DNA from 3 places in the Cobetia sp. MC34 genome. Region 3 is predicted to be linked to each of the others. Evidence: predicted binding sites of a transcription regulator. Region 3 holds the regulator's gene; each other region holds the start of a gene.
The links. The regulator PhoB, encoded in region 3, activates phosphate uptake and scavenging genes when phosphate is short. The targets are predictions, from matches to a motif close to TGTCATANNNNTGTCANA.

Region 1: the regulator PhoB is predicted to act here: its motif matches at 2,978-2,995, upstream of olsF (bifunctional ornithine lipid synthase OlsF).
Region 2: the regulator PhoB is predicted to act here: its motif matches at 6,221-6,238, upstream of IZU87_RS11705 (UDP-2,3-diacylglucosamine diphosphatase).

What each region holds. Positions count from the first base shown of each region.
Region 1 covers NZ_JADPPY010000025.1:711-10,748, reverse strand. Annotated here, with positions in the region: gene IZU87_RS12730 (sodium-dependent transporter) at 1-99, opposite strand, end outside; gene IZU87_RS12725 (LOG family protein) at 449-991, shown strand; gene olsF (bifunctional ornithine lipid synthase OlsF) at 1,116-2,897, opposite strand; gene IZU87_RS12715 (NAD(P)H-quinone oxidoreductase) at 3,110-4,078, shown strand; gene IZU87_RS12710 (3'-5' exonuclease) at 4,288-4,788, opposite strand; gene IZU87_RS12705 (tetratricopeptide repeat protein) at 5,042-5,527, opposite strand; gene IZU87_RS12700 (NADP(H)-dependent aldo-keto reductase) at 5,845-6,876, shown strand; gene IZU87_RS12695 (DMT family transporter) at 6,957-7,409, shown strand; gene yaaA (peroxide stress protein YaaA) at 7,517-8,305, shown strand; gene IZU87_RS12685 (isochorismatase family protein) at 8,333-8,938, opposite strand; gene IZU87_RS12680 (Tim44 domain-containing protein) at 9,013-9,912, shown strand.
Region 2 covers NZ_JADPPY010000020.1:35,668-45,705, forward strand. Annotated here, with positions in the region: gene IZU87_RS11680 (M48 metallopeptidase family protein) at 78-581, shown strand; gene IZU87_RS11685 (cation:proton antiporter) at 697-1,968, shown strand; gene IZU87_RS11690 (aspartate/glutamate racemase family protein) at 2,068-2,823, opposite strand; gene IZU87_RS11695 (NCS1 family nucleobase:cation symporter-1) at 3,219-4,694, shown strand; gene IZU87_RS11700 (GGDEF domain-containing protein) at 4,995-6,167, shown strand; gene IZU87_RS11705 (UDP-2,3-diacylglucosamine diphosphatase) at 6,346-7,221, shown strand; gene IZU87_RS11710 (AEC family transporter) at 7,225-8,154, opposite strand; gene metF (methylenetetrahydrofolate reductase [NAD(P)H]) at 8,552-9,403, shown strand; gene sodC (superoxide dismutase family protein) at 9,563-10,038, shown strand, end outside.
Region 3 covers NZ_JADPPY010000038.1:15,926-25,963, reverse strand. Annotated here, with positions in the region: gene cysZ (sulfate transporter CysZ) at 89-817, shown strand; gene phoR (phosphate regulon sensor histidine kinase PhoR) at 1,004-2,326, opposite strand; gene phoB (phosphate regulon transcriptional regulator PhoB) at 2,334-3,023, opposite strand; gene ubiA (4-hydroxybenzoate octaprenyltransferase) at 3,247-4,137, opposite strand; gene IZU87_RS15105 (chorismate--pyruvate lyase family protein) at 4,205-4,762, opposite strand; gene IZU87_RS15100 (NAD(P)/FAD-dependent oxidoreductase) at 5,102-6,301, shown strand; gene IZU87_RS15095 (HU family DNA-binding protein) at 6,552-6,827, shown strand; gene IZU87_RS15090 (hypothetical protein) at 7,001-7,357, shown strand; gene IZU87_RS15085 (DUF2780 domain-containing protein) at 7,492-7,908, opposite strand; gene yccS (YccS family putative transporter) at 8,099-10,038, shown strand, end outside.

The sequences.
Region 1 (10,038 bases), on a different contig from region 3:
GGACGGAAAGCCCCACACGTTGCCAAGTCCTACTGCCGAACCAGCGGCGGCCATCAAGAAGCCCAGCCGACTGGCAAAGCGTCCGCGCACCTGCGCCATCTGCCTCTCCTGCCTTGTTGTTCCGCGTCCGTCGAAGACGACGTCGCGATGAGTCCACGCTCGCCGAAGGCGGCGTCGCGATGAGTTGGGGTGCATCCCGATGCAAGCTCACGGGGCGCCAGCGCCCGCCAGCCGTCGCCTGCGGGGGCGGCAAGGGTAGCAGAGCAGGCCCGCGAATGCAGGCGACAACGCCGAAAGTCAGCACGTGCCCGCGTTGGCCACGGGGCAATGCCGAGTTCCTCACCGGCGTCATAGCGTCGCCGCACAACTCGCGTAGGATAGGAAGGACATGACATCAAGGCACGGCAGCCAGCAGTGAGCGCCGCCGAGAAACATTCAGGAGAGCAACATGCATCGCATCTGTGTCTATCTGGGCTCCCGCGAGGGCGTCTCCCCACAGCACCGCCAACTGGCCGAAGCCCTGGGCACGGCCATCGCCGAGCGTGGCTGGGGACTGGTCTACGGAGGCGCGCGCGCCGGGCTGATGGGGGCGTTGGCAGATGCCGCGCTGGCAGCGGGCGGTGAGGTGATCGGCGTGATCCCCCAGGCACTGGTACGCAACGAGAAGGCGCATACCGGTCTGACACGCTTGATCGAGGTGGCGGACATGCATGAGCGCAAGGCGCAGATGGCCGCACTGGCGGATGCCTTCGTGACCCTGCCCGGCGGGATTGGCACCCTGGAGGAGTTGTTCGAGACCTGGACCTGGCAGTATCTGCGCTTTCACGCCAAGCCGATCGCCGTCCTCGACAGTGACGGCTTCTTCGCGCCCCTGCTCGAGTTTCTGGACCGCACCGTCGAGGCGGGCTTCCTCGATGCGGACACTCGCGCGCGCCTGATCAGCGAGCGCGAAATCGCGCCCCTGCTGGAGCGACTGGCGCCTGAGAGCTGAGAGCTGAGAGCTGAGGCCTGACAGTCTGGCGCGTCACTCCCCATCAAGCGCATGACGCCAGCGCCATGGGGAGTGACTCTGCGAGCGACCGTCTCAGTTCCGCGTGCTCTTTCAGCAGTGCGCCTCAGCTCAGCGCCGTCTCACCAACAGCCTCAACGGCGTCGTCCGAGGCGGCCTGCTGCTGGGCGGGTTTACCGATATAGCGCGCCCGCTTGCTGGCGGTGACCTGCTCGACATCGACCATCACCAGGCCGTCGATGCAGTAACCGAAATCGGCGTCGACACTGAAATCGAGGAAGCGGGTGCCACCGGGCTCGGTGACCTCGGCGTACTGCTTGTAGAGCGTCGGCACCGTCACGCCCATCGCATCCAGCTGGGCACGCAGGCGGCGGAAATCGCCATCGGCGTCCTGACCATCGAACAGCCGCTCCGCTTCATGGGCGGCGCTGCCCGGCACGCTCTGGGCGACCGGTGCCCGTGCGCGCGCCAGCCCCTCATCATCCCCGTAATAGTGACGGTAGTAGCTGACGATCAGTGCCCTGGCGGCCTCCGGATAGCTGTTGGAGAGCGTGACCGGGCCGAACAGCCAGCGAATCTCGGGATGACAGCGCAGATAGGCACCCAGCCCCTGCCACAGGTAATCGAGGCTGCGCCGCCCCCAGTAACGCGGCTGCACGAAGCTGCGCCCCAGCTCCAGACCGTCCTGCATGCGCTCGAACATCTCCGGCGTGAAGCGGAACAGGGTCGGACTGTAGAGCCCCTTCTCGCCATGTGCCGCCATGATCTTGCGTACCTCACCGATGCGATAGGCACCGGCGATCTCGAGATCGGCGTCATCCCACAGCACCAGATGACGGTAGTGGGCGTCATAGCGATCGATATCGCGCCGCTCACCGGTGCCCTCGCCGACCCGCCGGAAACTGATCTCGCGCAGACGACCGATCTCGCGCATCACGCTGGAGCCGGGGAAGGCATCGAACAGATAGATCTTCTTGCCGTCGCGGGTCTCGCCCAGCAGTTCACAGGGCGTCAGTTCCTCACGCAGCGCCTGGCGTTCCTCCGGATGGCCGATGGCCTTCTCGGTCACGAACAGGCCACGCTTGCCGCGCCCGATGCGATACAGGTGCTTGCGCAGCAGACGCGTCTTGGCGTTGGTATTGAGGGCATCACTGTCGAGGCGCTCCAGCGGGATCAGCTCGCCGATGCGCAGCTTGAGCTGCCGCTCGCGCTGGCGAAACATCTCGTGGGCCAGCAGGGGCGTGCCGAAGCTGCGGTTGATCGATGACAGCGCATAGAAGAGCGTCGAGTTACGCCCGCTGACGTGGATAGGCAGCACCGGCGCGTTGGTCTTGCGCGCGAAATGCAGGAAGCCCGACAGCCACTTGCCATCGCGCGGCCCGGTCGGGCCTGCACGCGAGACCTCACCGGCCGGGAAGATGATCACGGCTTCTTCATTCATCAGCGCATCGCAGATCTGACCACTGCTCTTGCGATAGCCACGGCGACTGAGGTTGTCCAGCGGCAGCAGCAAGGGTGCCAGCGGCTCGACCTTCATCAGGATGTCGTTGGCGACGATCTTGACGTCGCGGCGCACTTCGCCGACCAGCTTGAGCAGTGCGAGGCCATCCAGTGACCCCAGTGGATGGTTGGCGACGATGACGACACGCCCGTAGGCCGGAATGTTCTCGCGCTCCCGCGAGGACACCGAGTACCCGAAGGAGAAGTGATCGAGCACGCGGTCAATGAAGTCGAAGCCGCGCTGGTCCGAGTTCTCGCCGAGGAAGGCATTGATCTCGCCCTCATGCACCAGGCGCCGCAGCATGGCCAGAGCTGGCCGCCGGATCAGCGGGTGACGTTTGGCAAAGGCAGGATACTTGGCAGCGATGACGCGGGCAGTATCGATCATGCTCTCTCCTTGGCCGCACGGAGTGCGGAACGCGATGTCTGGATCATGGGGCTTGATATCACGTCAGGTTCGCGCCACTTCATGACAGATGCGTCACAGTCCCCGTACAGTGAGATGACAGTCGCCCACGTGATCCGCGGCCGATGCGCCCCGGCACAGAGATCATCCGCGTACGAACAGGCAGCGCGACTGCCACGCCAAGGAGAGAGCGAATGTTTGCGATAGCCGTCGAGAATGAATCACTGGTCTGGCAGGAAACCGAGGCCCCGCACGGGATCGCCTCGGATGAGGTGCGTATCGAGGTGGCCTGGGCCGGCGTCAACCGCGCCGACCTGATGCAGCGTGCCGGGCAGTATCCGCCACCCGAAGGTGCCAGTCAGATTCTGGGGCTGGAGGTCAGCGGTACCATTCGCGAGGTCGGCCGCCACGTCGAGCGCTTCAAGGTCGGTGATCCGGTCTGTGCGCTGCTGTCCGGTGGCGGCTATGCCGAGGAGGTGGTCGTCAATGCCCTGCAGGTGTTGCCGGTGCCGGAGGGCTATAGCCTGCGAGACGCCGCCGCGCTGCCGGAGATGTTCGCCACCGCCTGGCTGAACCTGTTCATCGAGGGCAACCTCAAGCACAAGGAGCGCGTGCTGCTGCACGCCGGTGCCAGCGGCATCGGTACCACCGCCATCCAGTTGTGCGGGCTGTTCGGACATCCGTGCTTCGTGACCGTCGGTAGCCAGGAGAAGCTGGAGACCTGCCTGCGACTCGGCGCGGATGCCGGCTGGAATCGCCACGATGGCAGCTTCGTCGAGGCCGTGAACGACTGGGGTGGCGCCGACATGATTCTCGACCCGGTGGGCGGCGGCTATCTGGCCGACAATCAGCAGGTGCTGAAGCAGGATGGCCGCATGGTATTGATCGGCCTGATGGGCGGGCGCATGGATGAGCTGGATCTGGGTCGCATGCTGATGAAGCGTCAGCGCCTGATCGGCTCGACCCTGCGGTCGCGCTCCCCCGATGGCAAGGGCATGGTGCTGGATGCGCTCTACGTGCATGTGTGGCCACGCCTGGCACGGGGTGAGCTGCGCCCGCATATCGACAAGAGCTGGCCGATCCAGGAAGCCGATGCCGCGCATGCCTATGTGCAGGACAACGCCAGCACCGGCAAGGTGTTGCTGGCGGTGACGGGCGCCTGAGCCTCGTCATGGCGCTGATGACATCAGCATGAAAAAAGCACCAGCATAAAAAAAGCACCAGCATAAAAAAGCGGCAGCCCAGTGGGCTGCCGCTTTTTTGGCTTTATTGGCGCTATCTCGTGCTCACTGCTCCGCCTGACAAAACACCCGGCCTGACAGCAGTGTCGCTCATGCCGCCAGGCGTAGACCCCGAGGCACCTGGCAGAGGCTTATTCGCTGCGCCCGATCGACTGGGCTTTCTGCCAGGTGAGTTGCAGCAGACGGGCGTCGTCTCCGGCGCGATGGCGCTGGATGCCACCCTCGGCGATCACCGCTTCCTTGAGCTCCGCCCAGCAATTCAGCTGCTCCTCATCGAGCAGCCGTCTGAGCGCCTCGAGACGAAAGCGCGGCAGCATGCCGGCATGATAGAACAGCAGCGAGAGCCAGGTATTGTCGTAGCCCCAGCTGTCGCTGTAGGCGATTCCGGCCTCACCCAGCTCATCATTGACCCACTGCGCCACCTCACGCACTGGCCGCCCTTCGCGTGCCAGCCGTGCCCGTGAGATGCCGTGCAACAGCTCCGCCTTCGGGTCCCAATGCACCCACTCATCAAGAGGCTGTATCAGGAAGGCGCAACTGCTGCCGTCGGCACGCGCCAGCCCGATCTCGATCGGATAGCTACCACGGCCAAAGCCGGAGGCTTCAATATCGAGCAGAATAGGCAGCGTCACACGAATCTCCCAAGGTATCTCAGGCAGACAGGGCCCGGGCGAGAAGAGGTTGAATGTCCTCAGGTTACGGGAATTGCCCCCTGCTTGGCGAGTCCTGAGCGCGACGCTGTCAACGCAGGCATCAGGTCGATCTGCTCCATCACGCTGGCATCACGTTCAAGAGACGCGCGCGGGAGGGCCAGAGACGACAACGCCCTCACGAAGAGGGCGTTGTCAGTGGCAGCGAGGGCAGTACCGCAGCTGGTACATCTGGTCAGTGCAGGTCTGCCTCGCCACCCGTGCGGGCGTGGGCTTCCCACTGCTCGGCCTTGTGCGGGCAGACCGCCAGACCGAGGGAGCCTTCACGATAGGCACGCGCCAAGCGCTGGGCCGCGAGAGCATGGCGGCACTCGGCGGCACGTGCGTACCAGGTCACGGCCTTGGCCGGATCGCTCTGATACTGGGCACAGCCATACTCATAGATACGCGCCGCCTGATACTGGGCATGCACGTCGCCGGCCTGCGCGGCCTTGATGACGAAACGCGCGCCCTTGGCCTTTTCCTGAGCGGAGTTGCCGCGCTGGAACAGCATGTGCCCGTACAATGACAACGCACCGGTGTGACCGGCATTGGCGCAGTGATTGAACAGACGCATGGTCAGACGATGCTTCTGCTGAGAGCCGGACAGCCAGGAGGCGTGGAACAGACGCTCCGCCAGGCGGTATTTCAGTCCAGTCATCAGGGTTGGGGCCTGCGGCATGACGAGTAACCTTGATACAGAATAAGAGGGGTGACGCCGTGTCCTGGCCCGATCCTGAGCCCGCGACGCTATTCTCCTTGCCAACACTGTCAGTTTGCCCTTGCGGGCGGCCTAGAAAGACTGCTCCCCTGACAGCGGGGCGCCAAGCATACTCGCGCAATCGGGGGGACTCAAGCCCGCCTTGTGGGTTTTTGTTACGCTGCTAATATGTGCGCCATCCTTGGGGTAAAGTACGCGCGCGAACCGCGCGCCACACGCGTGCTGGAAGCACTCGTCCTGCCCGCTACATTGACACCTACCCGATAGGGGAATCCTGCATGCAACGTAGAGCTCTTGGCCGTACTGGCATCGACGTCAGTCTGCTATGCCTTGGCACCATGACCTTCGGCGAGCAGAACAGCGAAGCCGATGCCCACCAACAGCTGGACCGTGCGCTCGACGCTGGCATCGACTTCATCGATACCGCCGAGATGTACCCGGTGCCCCCGAATGGCGAGACCCAGGGCCGTACCGAGGAATACATCGGCAGCTGGCTGGCGGCTCGCGGCAATCGTGATCAAGTCAAGATCGCCACCAAGGTCACCGGCCCGGGCATGGATTACCTGCGCGGTGGTTCGCGCCTGACGCGTGAGCAGATCATCGCCGCCTGTGACGACAACCTGCGTCGCCTGGGCACCGATTACATCGACCTCTATCAGCTGCATTGGCCGGACCGCAAGACCAACTTCTTCGGCAAGCTGGGCTACCAGCCGACCGAAGACGAAGACATGACGCCGCTGGAAGTAAGCCTGTCGGCACTCGGCGAGCTGGTCACCGCCGGCAAGATTCGCGCCGTGGGTCTGTCCAACGAGACGCCGTGGGGCGTGATGCAGTGCCTGAACCTGGCCGAGCGCCTGAACCTGCCGCGCGTGGCCAGCGTCCAGAACCCGTACAACCTGGTCAACCGCAGCTTCGAAGTGGGCCTGGCCGAGTTCGCGCACCGCGAAGATGTCGGCCTGCTGGCCTACTCGCCGCTGGCCTTCGGCACACTGTCCGGCAAGTATCTGGACGGCGCCCGTCCGGAAGGCGCTCGCCTGACGCTGTTCGAGCGCTTCCAGCGCTACAACGCCGAGCCGGCTCAGCACGTCATCGCCTGCTACGTGGACATCGCGCGCCGTCACGGCCTGAACCCGGCCCAGATGGCCCTCGCCTTCGTCAACACTCGCCCGTTCCTGACCAGCAACATCATCGGTGCCACGACGATGACCCAGCTGGAAAGCAACATCAAAAGCCTCGAGGTGGAGCTGAGTGAGGAAGTGCTGGCCGAGATCGAGATGATCCACAACACCGCGCCCAACCCGTGCCCCTGAATCGCCTCTGACCCGTAACGGATACACAACCCCGACAGGCCGGTCATCATGACCGGCCTGCTCGTGACCAAGGACCCCTCATGAATCCCGCTGAATTGAGCATGATCCTCATGGCTGTCGCCGCCGGTGCCATGATGCCGATTCAAGCTGGCGTCAATTCCACGCTGGCCCTGCAGACCCACAGTTCGCTCATGGCTGCCATGGTCAGCTTCGTGGTCGGCTCGATCGCGCTGGTCGTCATCGTGCTGGCCATGCGCCTGCCCATGCCGGGCGTCGGCGCTCTGAAAGCGGCCCCTTGGTGGAGCTGGACCGGCGGTCTGCTGGGCGCCTTCTTCGTCGCGGCCAGCGTGATACTGGTGCCCAAGCTGGGTGCTGCCACCATGATGGCCACCTTCCTGGCGGGGCAGCTTACGGCCTCGGTGGTGCTGGACCACTTCGGCTGGGCAACCTTCCCGCAGCATGATCTTTCGCTGGGGCGCGTGGCAGGCGTGTTGCTGCTGTTCGCGGGGGTCTTCCTGATCCGCCGCTATTGATGCCTCTGGCGTCACGCAGTGCAATCTATGGCCCCGATAGTCCTGGCGGACTCGGGGCCATCTTGTCTGCCTGATATACTGAGACCTTTCCCTGCTAGGAGGTCTACATGCTGAGTGTGATTTCGCCCGCCAAATCGCTGGATTTCGACAGCGCCCCCGTGACCTCCCGTCATAGCCAACCCGATTTTCTCGAGCAGGCTCAACCGCTGATCGACATCCTGCGCGAGCAGTCGCCGCAGGACATCGCAAGCCTGATGAAGCTCTCCGACAAGCTGGCCGGCCTCAATGCCGCTCGCTTCCAGGAATGGCAGTCGCCCTTCACGCCGGATAATGCCAAACAGGCGGTGCTGGCCTTCCAGGGGGATGTCTATCAGGGCATGGCGGCGGATTCGTTCAGCGAGGAAGATTTTGAGCGCGCACAACACAAGCTGCGCATTCTCTCCGGCCTCTATGGGCTACTGCGCCCGCTGGACCTCATCCAGCCGTACCGTCTCGAGATGGGCACGCGTCTGAGCAACCCGGCCGGCAAGGACCTTTACGCCTACTGGCGCAAGACGCTGACACCGGCACTGGAGCAGGCCGTCGAAGACAGCGGAACGCCGATACTGGTCAACCTGGCCTCCAATGAATACTTCAAGGCCATCGATGCCAAGGCGTTCCGCCACCGTATCGTGACGCCGGTCTTCAAGGACGAGAAAAATGGCCAGTCCAAGATCATCAGCTTCTACGCCAAGCGTGCACGCGGCCTGATGAGCGCCTGGATGCTCAAGCACGACATCGAGACAACCGAAGACCTCAAGGACTTCGACGTGGCCGGTTATCGCTTCTCCAATGCCGCCTCTGAAGGCGATACGCTGGTCTTCACGCGCAGTGAGGCCGACGCGGCACGCACCTGATACGTGACCGCCGGGTCACTTGACGCCTCATCCGCCCAGCCCCGGGAAAGTCAGGTGTTCTGCGGCGCGTGGTTTGAGGTAACGGCGATGAATATCGCCGAACAGGACGTGATCCGCACACCCAAGCCATTCATACGCCACCATCTCGGCACTGACGATACTGGCGCCCGCGGCCTCGCAGCGGGCCACTCCCAGCGCCGCCTCCCGCGGGCGGCGACTGGCGACCCCATCGGCGACCAGCGCCACGCGATAGCCTGCGCCACACAGGGACAGCACGGTCTGCATCACACAGACGTGCGCCTCGGCACCACATACCACCAACTGGTCACAGCCACTCTGCTCCAATGCCTTGCGAAAGTCCTGCGCATCCAGCGCGCTGAAACTGCGCTTGGTAAAGCAGCGGGTGCGCTCGCTCAGTAGATGCGTCATCGGAGCACTTGCGCCCAACTTGTCGGGGCAGTGTTCGGTCAGCCAGACGGGAATTTCCAGCGCCTGGGCGATTCCGCCCAGCCAGATGGCACTGTTGATGGCCTCGGTTCCGCCACTCAGAACCGGCATCAGGCGAGCCTGGAAATCGATCAGCAACAACAATGATCGCCTCGCCATCAGGTGTTGAGACTTTTCGTCGTCCATTGGTCCTCCCACGACGATTCTAAGGCTAGAATGGAGCTTCCACTTACACGCTAGCGCATCCAAGGAGATCCCACATGCGCCATCTGTTCATCATGCTGATGGTCGGCTTGCTCGGCTTCGGTCTGAGCGTCGAACACGCAGAGGCCAAGCGCCTCGGCGGCGGCAAGAGTTTCGGTAGCTACTCACGATCCGCTGACAGCGGAAAATCCTCCAGCTCACTGTTTGGCAGCAACAAGGCCACCAACAGCAGCACCGCAGCGAAGTCCAAACCCTCCAGCGGCCTGTCCAAGTTTGCCGGACCTCTGGCAGGCCTGCTGGCAGGCGGCCTGTTGGCATCGCTGTTCTTCGGCGGCGCCTTCGATGGTCTGCGCATGACAGACTTCCTGATCATCGCGGTGATCGCCTTCATCGCCTTCAAGTTCCTCAGCGCGCGCAAGAAGGCCGCCATGGCGAGCGGCGGGCCGGCAGGTAGTGGTGGTGGTTCCTCTACACGCCACGACGACCAGCCGCGCAATGTGCAGGCGCGTGAAGCGCATGAGCCGCAAGGCGAGTCGCTGGCGCCGGCCGGTGGTATCGGGGCAGGCCTGACCGGCGGTGCCCCGACCAGCGAACCGGCCTGGTTCGACAAGGAGCAGTTCCTCGGCGGCGCCAAGGAACACTTCATGACGCTGCAGCGCGCCTGGGACAACAATGACCTGCCGCGCATTCAGGAGTACGTCACGCCAGAGCTCTACAATCTGCTGCGTGAAGAGCGCGCTCAGCAACCGGCCAACAACCGTACCGAGATCGTGCGTCTGTTTGCTGAACTGGGCAGCGTGCAGGAGATTGGCAAGCAGGCGGAAGCGACGGTCCTGTTCCACGGCGTGCTGGATGAAAATGGCGAGCAGAACGAGTTCAACGAGACCTGGCACCTGGTCCGTGAGCTGCGCGATGGCGCCGACTGGCACATCCAGGGCATCGAGCAGAACAGCTAAACCGTTCCTTGCTCACTGACGTGACCTTCACTCCGTGAGGGCCACATCAGATGCCAAAGCGGCCGGATGATCACTCATCCGGCCGCTTTTTTGTGTCTCGCTGCAGATGACCTACCAGGGCTTTGC
Region 2 (10,038 bases), on a different contig from region 3:
GCCATGACAAGAAAACCCGCCTCGGCGGGTTTTCTTGTCTCTGGCCCTCCTTCGGACAGCAACAGGAGAGATGCCCAGTGGCTGATCTACGCTATCTCAAGGGTTACGCCCCCGAGATCCAACAGCAGGCGAGTGAACTGCTGGCGTCGGGCAAGACGGCAGCCTTCTTTCTCGGCAGGTATCCCGAGCCTCATCAGCTGCAGGGTGCGCGGGCGCTGCATGACTACACCATGGCGCTGAAGAATCAGTATCTGCGCAGCTCGGCGCCGATCAGCAAGGTGATCTACGACGACCGGATTCACGTCATCGACAACGCCCTGGGGCTGCACACCTTCGTGTCGCGGGTGCAGGGCAACAAGCTCAAGGCCAAGAACGAGATCCGTATCTCGTCGCTGTTCCGGCGGCTGCCGGAGCCGCTGATCAACATGATCGTGGTGCATGAGCTGGCGCATCTGCGCGAGAAGGCCCACGACAAGGCGTTCTACCGGCTCTGCTGTCACATGCAGCCGGAGTATCATCAACGTGAGTTCGAGCTGCGTCTCTATCTCTGCCACCGTGAACGCCACGGCGATCTCTGGTAGCCATGAGCCACTCTGGGCAGCCACGCGGCCGCTCACGCGACAGAAGAACTGGAAAGAATGACAAGGACGTCATGCCATCAGGGGTATCGGCGCCACTGCAAAGGACCATTTTCGGATGCTCAATCTCGCTGCACTGTTCATCACCATCACTGCCGTGTGCATGTGGTTCAATCATCGCGTCCTGCGGCTGCCGCCTACCATCGGCGTGATGGCCATCGGCCTGGTGCTGTCGCTGGGCGTGATCGGGCTCGATCACTTCGCGGTGACCACCGTCGTGGCCGATACCGCGGAAGACTGGCTGGCACGTATCAATTTCAACAGCCTGCTGATGGACGGCATGCTGTCCTTCCTGCTGTTTGCCGGCGCGCTGCACGTGGACCTCTCGCGCCTCAAGGCCTACCGGCGCTCCATCGGCCTGCTGGCCACGCTGGGCGTGCTGATCTCGACGCTGGTGATCGGCTCCGCCGCCTGGTGGCTGTTCCAGTGGGCCGGTATCGAGGTGCCCTACCTGTATTGTCTGGTGTTCGGTGCGCTGATCTCGCCCACCGACCCGATCGCCGTGCTCGGCATCATGCGCAGTGCCGGCGCGCCTGCCGACATGGAGATCCGCATCGTCGGCGAATCGCTGTTCAATGATGGCGTGGCGGTGGTGCTGTTCACCGCGCTGCTGAGTGCGGCGTCGGCCGGCAGCGGTGAGGTCGAGCTCGGCCACATGGGGCTCTTGTTCCTCGAGGAAGCCGGCGGCGGCATCCTGCTCGGGCTGGCGCTGGGCGCGCTGGTCTACCAGCTGATGCGCAGCATCGACCAGTATCAGGTCGAGGTGATGCTGAGTCTGGCGCTGGTGCTGGGCGGCTATGCGCTGGCCTCGGCGCTGCATGTCTCCGGCCCCATCGCGATGGTGGTGGCGGGGCTGATCATCGGCAACATGGCGCGTGATGGCGCCATGTCCGACAACACCCGCCGCTATCTGGACGGCTTCTGGGAGCTGGTCGACGAGATTCTCAACGCGGTGCTGTTCGTGCTGATCGGCCTCGAATTGGTACTGATGCCGATCACGCTGACCTCGATCGGCATCGCGCTGGTGCTGGTGGCGGTGATCCTGCTCTCGCGCCTGGCGCTGATCGGCCTTCCGCTGAGCCTCTTGCGCCGCTGGTACACCTTCCGCCCCGGCACCACGCGCGTGCTCACCTGGGGTGGCCTGCGCGGCGGCATCTCGGTGGCGCTGGCACTGGCGATTCCTGAAGGCGACTTCCGCGAGCCGCTGGTGGTCACCACCTACATCATCGTGCTGTTCTCGATCCTCGTGCAGGGGTTGAGCATCGGCAAGCTGGTGACGGCGGTGGTCGGCGATCGCAGCCTCTCGGGAGAGTCGAACGACAAGCACTGAGTCAGAGTTGGCCAAAGCAAACGCCCCTTCACTGGCAGCAGTGAGGGGGCGTTTGCGTTTCGGTCGCGAGGCGCCAGCCAAGGGCAGTTTGCTGGCGGGTCAAAGGGCCACCAGGCCTTGGGCAAAGACACCGCTGAGAGGTTTCACCTCACCCGCTTGCATCGTGCGAGCGACAGCGGGCTGGCGCATCAGGGTCAGCAGCAGGTCGCGCCCCGCCAGCAGCGGGTCGACCACCGGCAGGCCGATCTCTGACGCGATGGCATCACGCAGCGGCCCCATCGCAGCGCAGCCCAGCACGATGCTGCCGGCACCGCTGGCTCTGGCGTGTTCACAGCTCTCCAGCAATGCCGCGGGGGGAGTGCGCGCCTCGGACAGCGCGAGTACCGGTACGTCACAGGCCAGCAGCGCCTTGCACAGAGGGCGCATCGCATAGCGCTCCAGCAGCTGCTCGGACATCGGCAGCGTGCTGGTCATGCTGGTGACGATGGCAAAGGAGGGAGCCGCCAGCGTGGCCATGTGCATGGCGGCCTGGGCGATGCCGATCACCGGCACGGGGCTCAGTTCACGGGCGGCCTCGAGGCCGGGGTCACCGAAGCAGGCCAGCAGATAGCCATCGGCGGGCGGGGTCTCCAGCAGGCCCTCACGATCACGGGCGATCAGCGCCAGCAGCGCGACCACCGCCATGGCTTCCTCCACGGCGGTCTCGATGCTGGGGGCGCCATGCTCGGCAGTCAGCACCTCGAGGTGGACGTCCCGGGCGAGCTGCCGTTGCAGCGAGTGCGCCATCTGCTGACTCATCGCCTGGCTGGTGTTGGGATTGATGACCTTGAGATGCAACATGGCGGGCTCTCTCATGATGGGGGCTCGTGATGGACTTTCGCGTGTCGGGCTTTTTCGTGATGGCGCGCGTCGGATGCAGGGCCGTACGAGCGGAGCACACAAAACACGAGCAGCATCCGTGCCAGTCGCGGCGACACCTGCTGGCGCAACGTTCGTTTCATTGGCGGTGCGCTGCTGTGGTGCATATGGCTAATACAGCGGAAGTTGATGGTGCCTGATGTCTAAGGGGTTGCCGCGCGCATGGCATTACTGGCAGGGGTGTTGCGCAGAGCGGGCCCTGGGGAAAACGCTTGGAGATTGAAAATCCGCAACAAGTGTTTCACTGGCACGCTTGTTGATAAGGGGAGGGTATGGCGAGGCATGACGCCTCGTGACTGGCCCATGGCCCACAAGCCCCTCTGGAGACAACAATGACACCCCAGACTCCCCCTGATCTGAGCAACGCGAGCAAGCGGCTCATCAATGAGGACCTCGCCCCCTGCGAGCAGAACTGGAACTGGTACAACATCTTCTCGTTCTGGATGTCCGATGTGCACAGCGTCGGTGGCTACGTCTTTGCCGCCAGTCTGTTCACCCTGGGGCTGGCCAGCTGGCAAATTCTGGTCTCGATGCTGGTCGGCATTCTGGTGGTGCAGGTGTTCGCCAATCTGATCTCGCGGCCCAGCCAGCAGACGGGGGTGCCCTTCCCGGTGGTCTGCCGTCAGTCCTTCGGCATATATGGTGCCAACATTCCGGCGATCATCCGCGGGCTGATCGCGGTGGTGTGGTACGGCATCCAGACATATCTGGCGGCGCATGCCTTGATGCTGGTGCTGCTGCGCTATGTGCCGTCGCTGGAGGGACTGACCGAGACCCAGCTGTTCGGGCTCTCGCAGCTGGGCTGGTACTGCTTCCTGTTCATGTGGGTGCTGCAGGCGCTGGTGTTCTGGTGGGGCATGAATGCGGTGCGCCGCTTCATCGACTTCGCCGGGCCAGCCGTCTATGTGGTGATGTTCGCGCTGGCGGGCTGGATCGTCTGGCAGGCCGGCTGGGACAACATCAGCTTCACGCTGGGCAGCAAGACGCTCTCTGGCAGCGACGCCCTGTGGCAGATGGTGATCGCCGCGGCACTGGTGGCGGGCTACTTCGCGGGGCCGACGCTCAACTTCGGGGACTTCTCGCGCTACTGCGCTACCCCCGGGGATGTGAAGCGCGGCAATTTCTGGGGCCTGCCGGTCAACTTCCTGCTGTTTGCCGTCATCACCGTGGTGGTGGTGTCCGGTACGCAGCCCATCTTCGGCGAGATGCTGCATGACCCGATGGAGACCGTCGCCCGCATCGACAATGGCGTCGCGGCAGCGCTGGGCATCCTGACCCTGGTGCTGGCGACCATCGGCATCAACATCGTGGCCAACTTCGTGTCCCCGGCGTTCGACTTCTCCAATGTGGCACCGTCCCGCATCAGCTGGCGCATGGGCGGCATGCTCGCCGCCGTCGGCTCCATCTTCATCACGCCGTGGAATCTGTTCAACAACCCGGAGATCATCCAGTACACCGTGGGCATCCTCGCCGCGGCCATCGGCCCGGTGTATGGCGTGATCCTGTTTGACCACTATCTGGTCAACAAGGGCGGCATCAACACCAAGGCGCTGTTCACCGACAGCGCGGAAGGCGAGTACTTCTTCGAGAAGGGCGTCAACGTCGCGGCGGTCAAGGCGCTGCTGGTCTCCTCGGCGGTGACGCTGATCATCAGCTTCCTGCCGCTGGGCGACATCACCCACTTCACGCTGTTCATCGGCGGGCTGATGGCGGCAGGGCTGTATGGCATCTTCTCGGGGTACTGGCTGGGAGATGCCGCCTCTGCACGCATCTATGTGCCGGCCGGGGTGCGCCAGAAGGTGTCATGACGCTCAGGCCGTGAGCTGGCCGTGACCTGGTATTGCCTTGGCCTTGGCTTTACCTTCAGCGCCCTGCTGTCGCCATCGAGGTGGATGACGACAGCAGGGCGCTTTCGTTCGTGTTGCCGGCGCGTTTGTGTTGCCGACGCCTCTTTGCCCTTGCTTCGCCTGGCCGGCCTGATGACACAGCACATTGTTCTATCAGGCAGACGGTAATCTTGCGTTTACTGATCAACTCTTTATTCCAGTGAGGTGTGCTCTGCGCGCGGTGTAACATTGGCTGATGCTACCGAGTGTCGAGGATGGAACATGCCGCTTCATGAACATCTGATATTGCCGGGCAGGGACGGTTCGGATATCGAAGCGCAGCACTATCGCACGCGAATCAACAATACCTTCATCATGTTCGCCATGGCGTGCTTCGCCTGCTTCCTGCTGTTTGACTATTTCCAGGTGCCGTCTGCCTGGCAGGCATTGTGGGTGGGGCGGCTGATCATCTTCCTCTGCTGCCTGCTGTGCATCCTCCAGCTGCGCCGCGGCGATGCGTACGCGGACAGAATCCTGCTGGCCGGTGCGATACCCGCCAACCTGTTCTTCTGCTTCGGTGCCGCGCTGATTCCGGATGCGCTGACGCTGACGTTGTGGAACCTGAGTTTCTCGACCTGCATGCTGATCGCCATGCCCGCCTGGCTGGTGTGGGGCTGGCGCTACCAGCTGGCCAGCAGCCTGCCGCTGATACTGTGTTATGTGCCCATCTATGTGTGGCTGAGTCCCTTGTCGTTGACGACATTGGCCGGTGCGGGTGGTGCCTATATCCTGGGGACCCTCTTCATTGCGCCGGCACTGGCGCATGCCCGAGCCTCGACCTTCCATCGCACCATCCGGCTGCAGCGCACGCTGGAGGCGCGCAATCTCGAATTGCACGACATGAATCAGCGGTTGCTCACCCAGCAGAACGAGCTGGAATACCGCGCCAATCATGATCTGCTGACGGGGCTGCCCAATCGCCGTTTCGGCTTTGATTTTCTCGAGCGGATGCTGGCCGAGAGCACGAGCACCCGGCAATGCATGTCGATCCTGTTCGTGGATGTCGATCGCCTGAAGCACGTCAACGACAGCTTCGGGCACGCCGAGGGCGATCGCCTGATCCAGCTGGTGGCCCGGAGTGTCGCCCAGGCGGCCGGTGAAGACGGGCTGGCATGCCGCCTGGGCGGCGATGAATTCCTGGTCGTGATGCCCGGAGCCTGTGATATGGCCAGCCAGCAGGCGACGACCCAGCTGATGCGCCATCTTCAGGAGCAACGCCTGGAGCAGCAAATTCCCTTCCCGGTCGAGGTCAGCATCGGGCGCGTCACCCACGACCCGGTATTGCAGGGCGATGTGGATGTCGATGATCTGATCCATATCGCGGATGACCGCATGTATCGTCAGAAGCGCGCTCGGCGGCGGGCCATGGCGGGCGCCAACGACCCTCAGGCGTAAAAAAGCCCGCGATCTTCCCTTCATTCATGCTGCAAGTGATTGATGGCAATGGCTGTCATCGCTTTTTCATGTCGCTGTTACGGGTATGTCATCGCCTCCCCTCAGTCTTGCTGGGCAACGACAGGGGCCATCTGGGCCTCGCCTGTCGATTCCGCCTGGCAACCCAGAGGTGACTGACATGACCGCTCCGCAATCGGCTCCCCGTGCTGAAATGCCGCCTGCTCCCGACGCTCTCGGTCAGGTTCGCACGCTGTTCATCTCCGATGTGCACCTGGGGACCCCGGACTGCCAGGCGGCGCTGCTTGCGAAGCTGCTGCGTCGCGTGCGCCCCGAACGCCTGTATCTGGTCGGCGATATCGTCGACCTGCTGGCGATGCGCAAGCGTGCGGTGCTCGACAAGGACCAGCAGGCGCTGGTGGCACGGGTGCTGCGTCTGGCGCGCAGTGGCTGTGAGGTCATCTACATTCCCGGCAATCATGATGCCGCCTTCCGTCGCCTGTGCGGCCTGAAGCTGCACAACGTGAGCATCGAGCGGCGCGCGATCCATACCACCGGCAGCGGTCGCCGCCTGCTGGTCTCCCACGGCGACGAATTCGACACCCATGTGCGCATCGCGCCGTGGCTGCTCAAGCTGGGCGATGGCATGCACGGCTTCATCCTGTCGCTCAATCGCTGGTGCAACCGCGCGCGTGGCATGTTCGGGCTGCCGTACTGGTCGCTGGCCAGCGCGCTCAAGCGTCGTAGTGGCACCGCCCAGCGCTATGTGGCCCAGTTCGAGGAAGCCGCCATGCGCCAGGCGCGTCTCGAAGGGCTGGATGGCTATGTCGGGGGGCATATCCACCAGGCGGGCTTCCGGGTCGAGGAAGGCGTGCTCTACTGCAACGACGGCGACTGGGTCGAGCACTGCACCGCGCTGGCGGAAGATGCCGAAGGCGCGCTGCACCTGATCGACTGGCAGGGTCAGATCCTCGAGACGGCGCCGCGCCATCTGATGCCGCGTCCGGCGCCGGCCGCGACGCCCGACGCCGTCACGCCTGAGATGGCCGGCGCCTGAGCCTCACCCCAGGCCGCTGATCGCCAGCATCCATGACAGATACAGCGGGATGATCAGCGGCGCCGCCAGGGTGGTCAGCATCACCGCGATCGCGCCCTTGGCCGGCTGGATATTCAGCTCGATGGCCAGCACGACCACATTGGCGGCCATCGGCACCACGCCCAGCAGCAGCAACACCTGCGCCAGCACCGGGTCGAGAGCGAACAGGCTGCCCAGCAGCATCACGCTGCCCAGACTCAGCAGCGGCCACATCACGAAGCGCAGGCCGGTTGCCGCCAGAATGAAGCGCGGGTCGATCTCGCGCAGGCTGACACCGCCCAGCGTCATGCCGATGATCATCATGCCCAGCACCGTGTAGCTGTACTTGAAGTAGTCGAGTCCCTCCATCACCGCCCCCGGTACCTCGAGCCCCAGCGTCCCCACCAGCAGGGCGGCCAGAAAGGCGTAGATCAGCGGCAGACGCACGATCTTGACCAGACTCTGGCGCATCGAGAACTGCCCGCGCGCACTGACATAGAAGCCCAGCGTGAACTCATACAGCGTGATGCCGAGCAGGCAGAACAGGTACTGGGCCACGCCTTCCGGCGGCAGCAACAGCATCGCGACCGGCAGGCCGAAGTAGCCGGTATTGCCGGTGCCCGAGGAGAAGGCGAGCAGGGCGGCTTCCTGCGGCGGGAAGAACTTCGCGGCCAGTGGGCGCACCAGCAGGCAGATGCTGCTGGCCAGCGAGAACAGTCCCAGCGTCAGGCCCAGATCACTCAGCGATGGCTCGCCGAGCACCAGCCCGCGGAAGAAGGTCAGCGGCGCGATCACATAGATCAGCAAGGTGGCGATGGGGCGCGGGTCGATCGCGAGGCGGCGTGCGCAGAGGGCGCCGAGAGCGACGAAGGTGATCAGCATCCAGAGCGGTTGCTGCAGATCGATGTGGTCCATCACGGTTCCTTGTGAAGCGTCATTGTCCTTTTGGCTCATCATGCCGTGTGGCCCCTGTCAGCGTCATCCCATGAATGACGCGCATTGCGTCTTTCCTTGATCCGGCTGCGCATCGCGTGGTTGCGCGGCTGGTGAGGGGCAGGACTGAGGGACAGGACTAAGGGGCAGGACGCCACTGTCAGCAATGGTTATAAACACGCACTTTCTTATATGAATGGTATTGAAGTTGAGGCGAAAACCTTTCATTGGCCGGGGTCGGCGGCGGCGGTCAGAATGCTCGATATGCAGTACAGGGGCGGTGGCGTGACGTGCCGGACGTGTATTGCTGCACGCACACCGCGAAGTGTGCGGCGATAACGACATCAATGCCGGACACGACGACCACGAGGGCCGCCCCATGAGTGCAAGCGAACATCCGTCAGGGATCAGCTTCGAATTCTTCCCGCCGAATACCGAGGCCGGGCGTGAAAAGCTCAAGGGGGTTCGTGATCAGCTGGCGGCGCTGGAGCCGGAGTTCTTCTCCGTCACCTATGGCGCGGGCGGCTCCACGCGCGAGCGCACCTTCAACACCGTGCAGTCGGTCAGCGCCAGCGGCATCTGTACCGCGCCGCACCTGTCGTGTGTCGGCAGTGACCGCGGCGAGCTGCGTGAGATCCTGGCGCAATATCGCGAGCAGGGCGTCAAGCGCCTGGTGGCGTTGCGCGGGGACCTGCCCTCCGGGATGGGCTCGCGCAGCGAGCTGCGTTATGCCAACGAGCTGGTCGAGTTCGTGCGCGAGGAGACCGGCGATCACTTCGAGATCGCGGTGGCGGCCTATCCGGAGTGCCATCCGCAGGCCGACAACTACCACAGCGATCTCGAGAACTTCGCGCGCAAGATGCAGGCCGGCGCCGATATCGCCATCACCCAGTACTTCTTCAATGCCGATGCCTACTTCCACTTCGTGGAGCGCGCGCGTGCCGCCGGTATTCAGCAGCCGATCATCCCGGGGATCATGCCGATCACCAACTACACCCGGCTGGCGCGTTTCTCCGATTCCTGCGGGGCGGACATCCCGCGCTGGCTCCGCCGGCAGCTCGAGAGCTATGGCGATGACAGCGAGAGCCTTCAGGCCTTCGGCACCGAGGTGATCTCGCGCATGAGTCAGCGTCTGCTGGATGGCGGCGCGCCGGGCCTGCACTTCTATACCCTCAATCAGGCCGAACCGTGTCTCAAGGTGCTGGAAAATCTGGGGATCTCTTCTCGTTGAGTCACGCGCGCCGGGCGTGCACGGCAAGTAATTGGAAGAGCGCCATTGAATGTGACGTCGCTCGCCCTGAGGTCTGACGGGTAGCCGCTAGTGACAGCGGCCCGCAAGCCACTCAAGGCGTCAGCAGTGACGCCGGCCTCAGTGATGGAGAGATTGCTCATGAATCACGAGACACAGCACACGGCATCCTTTACGACCTCTTCCAGAAAGCCCCTCAAGACCGCCGCGACGGTGGCGCTCGGCGCCTGGTTGTTCGGCGGCGTCGCCCAGGCCGCCACCGAGGTGGAAATGCATCGCGTCAGTAGTGATGGCGTCGGTGAGTCCGTCGGCAGTGTCATGGCCGAGGATACCGATGATGGTCTGCTGCTGACGCCGAAGATCGAGGGGCTCGAGAGCGGCATCCACGGCTTCCACCTGCATGCCAATGCCAGCTGCGAACCGGCCGAGAAGGATGGCGAGACCGTCGCCGCCGCCGCGGCAGGTAGCCACTTCGATCCAGAAGAGACCGGTACCCACCAGGGCCCCTACGGTGATGGCCACCTCGGTGACCTTCCGGCGCTGAGCGTCGATGCCGATGGCAAGATCTCGCTGCCGGTGCTGGCACCGCGCCTCAAGGAAAGCGATCTCAGCGGTCA
Region 3 (10,038 bases):
CAGCTGCGCCGCGCAGGCGGGAGTGCTAGGGTGTGGCTCCGGCCAGCCCGCTGGCTGGCCGGTTCTTTTGAGATGACGAGGACGTCGCATGATTGATGCCGTATCGGCGCTGGTCCGCGGGACCCGCATGGTCTATACCCCCGGGCTGCGCCGCTTCGTATTCGTACCGCTGGCGATCAACCTGGTGCTCTACAGCATCACGCTGTGGGTGTTGTTCAACCAGTTCGGTGGCTGGATCGATTACTGGATGCTCAAGGTACCGGCGTGGCTGGACTGGCTCAGCTGGTTGATCTGGCCGGTGCTGGTAGTGAGTCTGTTGCTGGTGGTGTTCTTCACCTTCAGCCTGGTGACCAACCTGATCGCCGCGCCCTTCTACGGCATTCTGGCCGAGAAGGTCGAGCATCGTCTGGATGGCACCCTGATCGATGATGACCGTGGCCTGATGAAGATCGGCGTCGACTCGCTGGGGCGTGAAATGGCCAAGCTGGGCTACTTCATCCCGCGCATGATCGCGCTGTTCATCATCGGCTTCATCCCGGGTCTGAACCTGCTCTCGCCGCTGTTGTGGGGGCTGTTCTCGGCCTGGAGCATGTCGATCCAGTATCTCGACTACCCGATGGACAACCATCAGGTCAGCTTCGGCGACATGAAGCAGCGCCTCAAGGCGCGCTGGTGGCCCTCACTAACCTTCGGCGCCGCGGTGTTCGTCATGACGCTGGTGCCGCTGGCCAATCTGCTGTTCATCCCGGGCGCCGTCGCCGGGGCGGTACTGATGTGGCAGAGCCACTACCGTCAGTTGCCGGCGCCGCGTCGTTGAGACAGCCTGTCGCAGAGATGGCTTGTCGCTGAACTGACTCGTCGCTAAGTTGGCACGTCGCTGAAATAGCCGCAGCGTCGTCTGATTGACCAAACGAAACGCCCCGCAGTCGCCTCCTTTCGAGGTGGCCGCGGGGCGTTCTGCGTTGGGCTGGCGTCCGGGGCAAATCATCACTGAATCAGCCCATTACTGGGCTAGCGCACTGCTGGCCTGGGGAGCGCTCGCCTGACAGGCGCGCTCGTCGGGGAAGTGACAGCGGAAGCGCGCACCCTCGCCGGGGTGGCTGTCGATCTCCAGATGGCCCTGATGACGAATCAGCACATGCTTGACGATGGCAAGCCCGAGGCCGGTGCCTCCCGTGGCGGTGCTGCGGCCCTTGTCGATGCGGTAGAAGCGCTCGGTCAGGCGCGGCAGGTGCACCGGGTCGATCCCGTCCCCGTCATCTTCCACCTCGACCAGCAGGCCCTGGTCATCCGCCTTCCAGCGCAGGGTGATATGGCAGTCTTCGGGGGTGTAGCGCACCGCATTGAAGACCAGATTCGAGATCGCGCTGCGCAGTTCCTGCTCCTCACCGCGCAGTGACAGGCTGGCATCGGCCTCGATGGAGAAGGTGTGGCGCCCCTGGGACAGGCCTTCGGCGTCGTCGCGGATATGGCCGAGCAGGGCGCTCATGTCGATGCAGCGACCATTGTCGGACAGCTCGTCGGTTTCCAGGCGTGACAGGGTCAGCAGGTCCTCGACCAGGTGCTGCATGCGGTCGGTCTGGCTCTGCATTTGGCCCAGTCCACGCTGCCAGCGCGGTGGCAGGTCATCGGCGTAATCGGAGTAGGTCTCGAGATAGCCGGCCAGTACCGTCAGCGGCGTGCGCAGCTCATGGGAGACATTGGCCACGAAGTCGCGGCGCATCTCTTCAAGACGATAGAGGCGGGTGACGTCACGCAGCATGACCAGACGCTCGTTGTCACCGAACAGGGTGATGGAGATCTGCAGCGTCAGGTTGTCAGACAGCGGCGACTGGAGCGTCAGCGGCTCGCGGTAGGCCAGCCGATTGAAGTAGTCGATGAAGACGGGGTCACGCAGATAGTTGGTGATGTGCTGACCGCGGTCGTGGCTGGCCTTGAGACCGACCAGCTGCTCGGCAGCGCTGTTCCACCATTCCATGTCACCGTGGTTGTCCAGCATCACCAGGCCGTCGCGCATGGCCTCGGAGGATTCCTGGATACGGTTGAGGATGCTGCGCAGTCGCTCCTGAGCCTGACGCTGGCCCTTCTGGTAGCGGTAGAGACGATCGAGCAGGTCTCCCCAGACGCCATCGCCGGGCGGCGGCTCTTCATGGGGATTGGTGATCAGCCAGGTGTAGAGGCTCTTCAAGTGCTTGAGATGGACGAACAGATACAGCGAAAGACCCAGCGCCAGGCCCCAGCCCAGATGGCCCAGCAGGCCACCGATCAGGCCGAAGCCACCGGCAAGGTAGCCGAGGCGCCATAGCTCGTTGGTCCAATAGCGCATGAATCCCTCAGGCCTGAGCGCTGAAGCGGTAACCGGTGCCGCGGACGGTCTGGATCAGATGCTGATGGCCTGTGCCCAGCGCCTTGCGCAGGCGACGGATGTGCACGTCCACGGTGCGCTCCTCGACATAGACGTTGCCGCCCCATACCTGATCGAGCAGCTGGCTGCGCGTGTAGGCACGCTCCTGATGCGTCATGAAGAACTGCAGCAGGCGATATTCGGTCGGGCCGACATCCAGCGAGTTGCCGTGGGCGGTGACGCGGTGGCTGGCCGGGTCGAGCATCAGGCCTTCGACTTCCACCGCCTCCTCGACTCCCTTGGGAGTGGTGCGACGCAGCACGGCCTTGAGACGGGCGACCAGCTCGCGCGGCGAGAATGGCTTGGTGATGTAGTCGTCGGCACCGGCTTCCAGGCCTTGAATCTTGTTGTCTTCCTCGCCCTTGGCGGTCAACAGGATGATCGGCAGCTCCGAGGTGGTCTCGTCACGCTTGAGACGCCGCGCGAGCTCCAGGCCACTGGTGCCCGGCATCATCCAGTCCAGCAACAGCAGATCGGGCTTTTCATCGACGACGATGGCGTGGGCGTCCTGGGCATTGTCTGCCTCCAGCACGCGGTAATCCGCCATTTCGAGGGCAACGGCGATCATCTCGCGAATCGAGGATTCATCGTCGACAATCAGTACGGTCTTGGAGCTCATCGCTAGATCCCATGCAGCAGTCGGCGCACGCGCCAGAATGACAAGTCGATGACGATTACAACCCGCTTATATGACAACGAGATGACAACTGCCAGCATGGCAGCTTGCACGCAAGCCTGCCAGCCACCTTGGAGGCGCGGCAGGCAGGCATGAACCGTGGGCTGGGGAGCAACAGAGGGCTGGGGTTGCTTTAAATTAAATAATACTAATGTTTATACAGGAGTCAGCTCATCGGCCAGGTCGCCAGGGCGATACCGGCGAAGATCAGCAGACCCGTCCAATGATTGTTGAGGAACGCCTGGAAGCAGGGCGCACGCTCACGCTCACGGATCAGACGTTGCTGCCAGACGAAGGTGACGGCGGCGGCGGCCAGCCCCAGCCAGTAGAAGATGCCCAGCGTCAGGTGCAGGCCGATGCCGATCAACACCGCCAGCATGCCCAGCTGCAACAGGCCGATCATCAGCTTGTCGGCACGCCCGAACAGCACGGCGGTGGACTTGATGCCCACCTTGAGGTCGTCGTTGCGATCGACCATCGCGTAGGCGGTGTCGTAGGCCACCGTCCACATCAGGTTGGCCGCGAACAGCCACCAGCCGTAGGTCGGTACCTCCTCCAGCGTCGCGGCGAAGGCCATCGGAATCGCCCAGCCGAAGGCGGCGCCCAGCACCACCTGGGGCAGATGATGGAAGCGCTTCATGAACGGATAGCTGGCCGCCAGCAGCACGGCGACGATCGACAGCAGCACCGTGGTCAGGTTGGTGAAGCACACCAGCACGAAGGCGGCCGCGACCAGCCCCCCGAACAGCGTCAGCGCTTCGCGCTCCGAAATGCGACCCGAGGTCAGCGGCCGGTCACGCGTGCGCTCGACATGCTTGTCCCAATGGCGGTCGGCGTAGTCGTTGATCACGCAGCCGGCGGCGCGCATCAGATAGACCCCGGCGATGAAGATCAGCAGGGTCGTGCGCTCGGGAATGCCATCTGCCGCCAGCCACAGTGCCCACAGAGTCGGCCACATCAGCAGCCAGGTGCCGATGGGGCGGTCCAGCCGTGTCACGGCGAGGTAGTCGGCCAGTCTGGAAGGACGCGAAGCGGCGGAAGTGGATGACGCGGTCATCGGGGCTCCTGGGCGGGTGGTAGTGGGCAAGGGAAGAGAGAGAAACGAGGCCAGTCGGCCGCAAGGCTCAGGGCAGCTGCAGCGCGTGCTGGAAGGCCGGTGTGAAGCCCTCCTGCACCAGCACCTTGAAGCGACCGTGCGAGAACATCGAGCGGCGCATCCACAGGCTGGTGGTGCGGGCCAGCGGTCTGGGGCTCGAAAGCACCAGCGGGGCACGGCTGACATCGATGGCGCTGCGGGTCAGGTCGGGCTGGCGAAACAGCCAATGGCCCAGCGAGCGCTCGCCCAGCGTCGAAAGGCGATGACCGTGGGCCAGGTCCAGCGCCGCCAGCGAGCGTGCGATCACCCATGGCGTATCGCCATGACAGAGTGCCACTTCGCGTCGCCAGACATGCCGGCGTGGGCCGATGCCCAGCAGGCGCGCCTCATCCAGCCGCGCGGGGCCGGTGTCCTGCAGCAGCAGGCGCACGCGCAGGCCCTGAATGGGCTGGCCATCGCGTTCATCCTGCTGTTGCATGGCGCTTGCAAGACGCTGGGTCAGCGAGTCCGTCGAGGAGAGCCACGCCCACCAGCCGGCCGGCATGACACCCTGCAGCGCGGCAGCCGGCTGCCAATGACGGCGCACCGCCGCCGAAGCAACGGGTGCGGTGCGCGTGGGCGAAGGCCAGCGAGGCGCAGGCTGGCATAGGGTCTCGGTTGACGGATGAGGCGCCTCACAGGTGGAGGTCTGTGGCGTGAGCGCTGCGCGATGAGGCTCGCCTGCTGGGCATCGGACCACGGTGAATTCCCTGTCAGGATGACGAAATGGCGAGTCTAGCATGGCCGGGCGGCAAGGCCTTCCGCTCAGGCATGCCTGCACTGCTGGCGGGCTGGTATGCTGGGCGCATTCATCGGCGTTCATGACGGACGCTGCTGGCGCTCTTTCATCAGCGCTTCCCTCGGATCGATCTCAGGAGATGGTGCCATGCGCGACCCTCGCACCCTTGTCATCATTGGTACCGGCATGGCGGGCATTGGTCTGGCGCGCGCGCTGCGTGCGCGTGACAAGGACAGCCGGCTGATCCTCATCAGCCAGGACAGCGGCCACGATTACGCCAAGCCGATGCTGTCCACCGCCTTCGCCAAGAAGATGTCGGCCACCGACCTGTCGCGTCAGGCGCCGGTGGCGCTGGTGGACGAGCTGAATGCCGAGCTGCGTACCCATCAACGCGTCACTGCCATCGATGGTGATGCCCGCCAGCTATGGCTGGGCGAGGAGTGCCTGGCCTATGACGAGCTGGTGCTGGCACTCGGCGCCGCGCCGCGTCGTCCCTTCCCCGTCGCCGCGGAAGTGGCCTCACGCGTGCAGAGCATCAATGACCTCGACGACTATGCGGCCTTCTGCGCGACGCTGGCGAAGGCCCGCGAGCGCGGGGAAGACGGGCACGTGGTGATTGTCGGTGCCGGACTGGTCGGCTGTGAATACGCCAATGATCTGACGGCCGCCGGCCACCGCGTCACGCTGGTCGCGCCTGAGGAAACTCCGCTGGATGGGTTGCTGCCGCAAGCGCTGGGGCAGCGTCTGGGTGTGGCGCTGGATGGGCTCGGTGTGACGCGTCGCCAGGGCGAGATGGTCGAGACCATCGCCGCCAGTTCAGGCGAGGAGGCCGAACGTCAGGCCGCGCCGGTCGAGGTGCGCCTGCAGAGCGGTCGTCGCCTGACGGGCTCCGTGGTTCTGCTGGCCACCGGGCTGGCGCCGCGCATTCGTCTGGCGCAGGCCGCGGGTCTGAGCGCCGGTGGTGACGGCATCCGTGTCGACCGCTACCTGGCCACCTCCCAGCCGCATATCTGGGCGCTGGGCGATTGCGCCAGTGTCGAGGGCGTCAATGCCATGTATGTCCAGCCGCTGCAGATGGCTGCGCGCACCCTGGCGGCCAACCTGTGTGGCGAGCCGAGCGTGCTCGACTGGAAGGCGTGGCCGGTGCTGGTCAAGACACCGGTCTTGCCGGTGGTGGCCTATCCGCCGCGTTCGGCCGTGGCGCGCTGGGAAATCACCGGTGAAGGCGATGACCTCGAAGCGCGTGCATTGGATATGAACGAACGCTTGATTGGATATGCGTTGACAGGCGCCGCCGTTCGCAGGAAAGTCGAGCTAGCGCGGCAGGCGCCGCCGTTGCTAGGCTAGGCGATGCCATGATCGATGGTCGTAAATCCCTTGCTGCCAGCGCGGTCAGGCACGATAGTGAATGCTCCGTCAGACATGCTGCTCAGCGAGTGTCGTCTGACAGAATGCTGCCATCGACAGGTTTGATACGGCAAAGCTTGCCGGGAGCGGATTGCGTCGCCGCCATACGCCACCGCTAGCAAGTGCAAGAACAACAATGGAAACGGCGGCTTGGCCGCCCGTGCAGAATGCCAAACCAGGAGGGCTTTTCATGCGCAAGCCAGAACTCGCTGCGGCCATCGCCGAGCGTGCGGATCTATCCAAGGACAAGGCCAGTCAGGTACTGAACGTGATTCTCGACGAGATCACTCATACCGTGGCCAAAGGCAATGACGTCTCACTGATCGGTTTCGGGTCATTCACCGTGCGCCAGCGTGCGGCGCGTACCGGCAAGAATCCTCAGACAGGCAAGCCGCTGACCATCCCGGCCAGCAAGACCGTTGCCTTCAAACCCGGCAAGTCGTTGAAGGATGCAGTGACCAAGTAACCTCGGCTCGTGCTTCAGCGCAGACCCGGGGTGGCTGTCGTCATGGCTTTCAATCGTCGTCATCAAAAGCCCTGTCGGCTGTCATGCTGATGCCACCGGTTCCGCCCTGCGGGGCCGGTGGCATTTTCATATGGCCTGCGTGACCGACGCTTCGCGATTCAAGGAATGACACCATGAAGCTCAAGATATTGCTGTGGGTGCTGGGTCTGCTGCTCAAGCGGGCCTTCAAGCGTGACCCCGAATTTCGTGCCGAGCTGGAAAAGCGTCCACTGGACTGGGGTGTCGCGACCGAAGACATGAGCATCGCGCGTCACTACCGCATGTCCCACGCGGGCGTCACCACCGGCAGTGGCCTGCCGGTGGATACCGAGCTTGAGCTGCGCTTCGCCGATAGCGACAGTGCGGTGGCCTTCCTGCTCAAGCCTTCGCCGCGTGCCTTCCTGCAAGGCCTGATGGACCAGCGCGTGCGTCTGGTCGGCGATTCGGCCCAGCTCAACCGCTTGCAGTCATTGCTCAAGCGCATTCGCTGAATGATCCTGTGCCGTGCCTGCATGAACGAAAGACGCCCCGCTGAGAGAATCAGCGGGGCGTTCTTTTGTCACGAGCAGTTGTCACGAGCAGTTGTCGCGAGCTTTTCTTTTGCCACGAGCTTTTCCTGGGGGCCTCACAGCAACTGCTTGAGGCCCGGAATGCCTTCGAGCACCTGATCGACCACGCCATCGCCGGCTTCTTCGCGCGCATAGCTCAGCGTCTCATCGGCCACGCCGCGCGCCTGGTCCATGTTCAGGTCCAGCCCCATCAGCTTCTGGCCCAGTTCCAGCGCACCGCCACCGCTGCCGCCGGCGAAGGCGCTGACGGCGCCCAGCAGGCCGCCCATGAGGCCACCGCCACCGGACTCGGCGGCTTCCTCGCCTGCGCTGCCGATCAGGCCTTCCGCTCCCGGGATGGCGCCCAGCAGTGAAGCGGCCGGGCCATCCGGCCCCTGCTCACGCACGAACTTGAGAACCATGCCGACCGCCTGCTCGGCGATTTCCGGTGATAGCCCGAGGGAGCCAGTGACGCGTTCGATTAGAGGATGCATCGGTATTCTCCATGAAAGCCAATGAGGTCAGGAGTCTTCAGAGTGGCACGTCGCGGCGATTCGACATTCGACGCGCCTGCCAACGCTTGCATGCGCCATGGCTCTCGGACACGGCAGAACGGGGTGTTATGCTAGCGATATAAATCTAAAGTCTAATGCGCTGCCCGGCGCCCTGGTCACGGAACACTTCATGACACGCTCTCTTCTGGACTCCCTCATGCACTCCCTGCGTCGTCTGTGGACGCTGGATGCCTTCAGCTATTCGCTACGCATGTTGATCGCGCTGGGTGGCGTGATGGCGGTGGGGTTCTGGCTCGACGAGATGGCGGTGGTGATTCCGCTGTTTCTGGGCGTGATCGCCTCGGGGCTGGCGGAAACCGATGATCACTGGCGCGGCCGACTGCGCGCGCTGGGCATGACGCTGGCCTGCTTCAGCATCGCCGCCGTCTCGGTGGAGCTGTTGTTCGGCATGCCGCTGCCCTTCGTGATCGGGCTGGCGCTGGCCACCTTCGCGATGCCGATGCTGGGCGCCATCGATGCCCGCTACGGCGCCATCGCGCGCGCCTCGTTGATTCTGGCCGTCTACACCATGATCAGCCTCGAGCAGCAGCATGGAGATGGTCAGATCGCGGTGCTGGAGCGCAGCCTGCCCGAATGGCTGCGGGAGCCGGGGCTGGGCATCAATCTGGTTCAGCCGTTGCTGCTGGTGGTGGGGGCGTCCTGGTATGGCCTGCTCTCGGTCGTGTGGTGTGCGCTGTTCTCGCGCCAGCCGCTCAAGCACAGCATGGCGACGCTCTACCGTGAGCTGGGTCGCTACCTGATTCTCAAAGCGCAGCTGTTCGAGCCGCTGCGCAATGTCGACCAGTCTGCCCGGCGGCTGGCGCTGGCCGAGCAGAACGGCCGCGTGGTGGTGGCGCTCAACCAGACCAAGGAGATGGTCTTCCGGCGCCTCGCCGGACGACGCGATACCACCAAGCTCGACCGCTACCTGCGCCTCTACTTCATCGCCCAGGATCTCCACGAGCGCGCCAGCTCCAGCCATTATCCCTACGGCCAGCTCACCGACGCCTTCTTCCATCACGACATCCTGTTTCGCTGTCAGCGCCTGCTGGAGCAGCAGGGGCGCGCCTGTCGCGGGCTCGGCAAGGCGCTGTTGATGCGCCAGCCCTTCGATGCCAGTGACAGCCAGCAGGCGCTGGAAGACCTCAATGCCTCGCTCGTCTATCTCAAGCAACAGCAGCGGCCCGAGTGGCATCATCTGATGCAGGCGCTGGAAGCCCTCGCCAGCAACCTGCGCCTGATCGAAGGCCAGATTGCGCGCCTGAATGATCTCGAAGCCGTCAGCAATGAAAGCGACAACAGCCTGCTGGACCGCTCGCCCCATGGCACGCGCGACATGTTCGAGCGTATCCGCAGCCACCTGACGCCGCGCTCGCCGATCTTCCGCCATGCGCTGCGTCTGACCGCGACGCTGGTGGCCGGCTATGGCGTGCTGCTGGCGGTGCACCCGACCCAGGGCTACTGGATTCTGCTGACCGGGCTGTTCGTGTGTCGTCCCAGCTACGGTGATACGCGCCGCACGCTGGCGCAGCGAATTCTGGGCACGCTGATCGGTCTGGTCGCCGGCTGGGCGCTGATCAGTCTGTTCCCGGCGCCCACGATCCAGGCCGGGATCGCCGTGGTCGCGGGGGTGCTGTTCTTCGCCACCCGTGGCTCGCGCTATACCCTGGCCACCGCCGCCATCACGCTGATGGTGCTGGCGTGCTTCAACCAGGTCGGCGATGGCTTCGATCTCATCTGGCCGCGGCTGTTCGATACGCTGGTCGGTGGCCTGCTGGCCGGGCTGTCGGTGGTGTTGATCCTGCCGGACTGGCAGGGCCGCAAGCTCTATCGTCAGGCCGGCGTCAGCCTCAAGACCAGCGGTCGCTATCTGGGCGAGGTGCTGTCCCAGTACCGCCACGGCAAGCGCGATGATCTGGCCTACCGCCTGGCACGCCGCAATGCCCACAACGCCGACGCGGCCTTCTCCAATCTGCTGGCCACCGCGCGTAAGGAGCCCGGCCACTTCCGGCGCGATGTCGAGCCGGGCTTCGGCTTCCTGCTCCACGCGCATACCGTGCTCGGCTATCT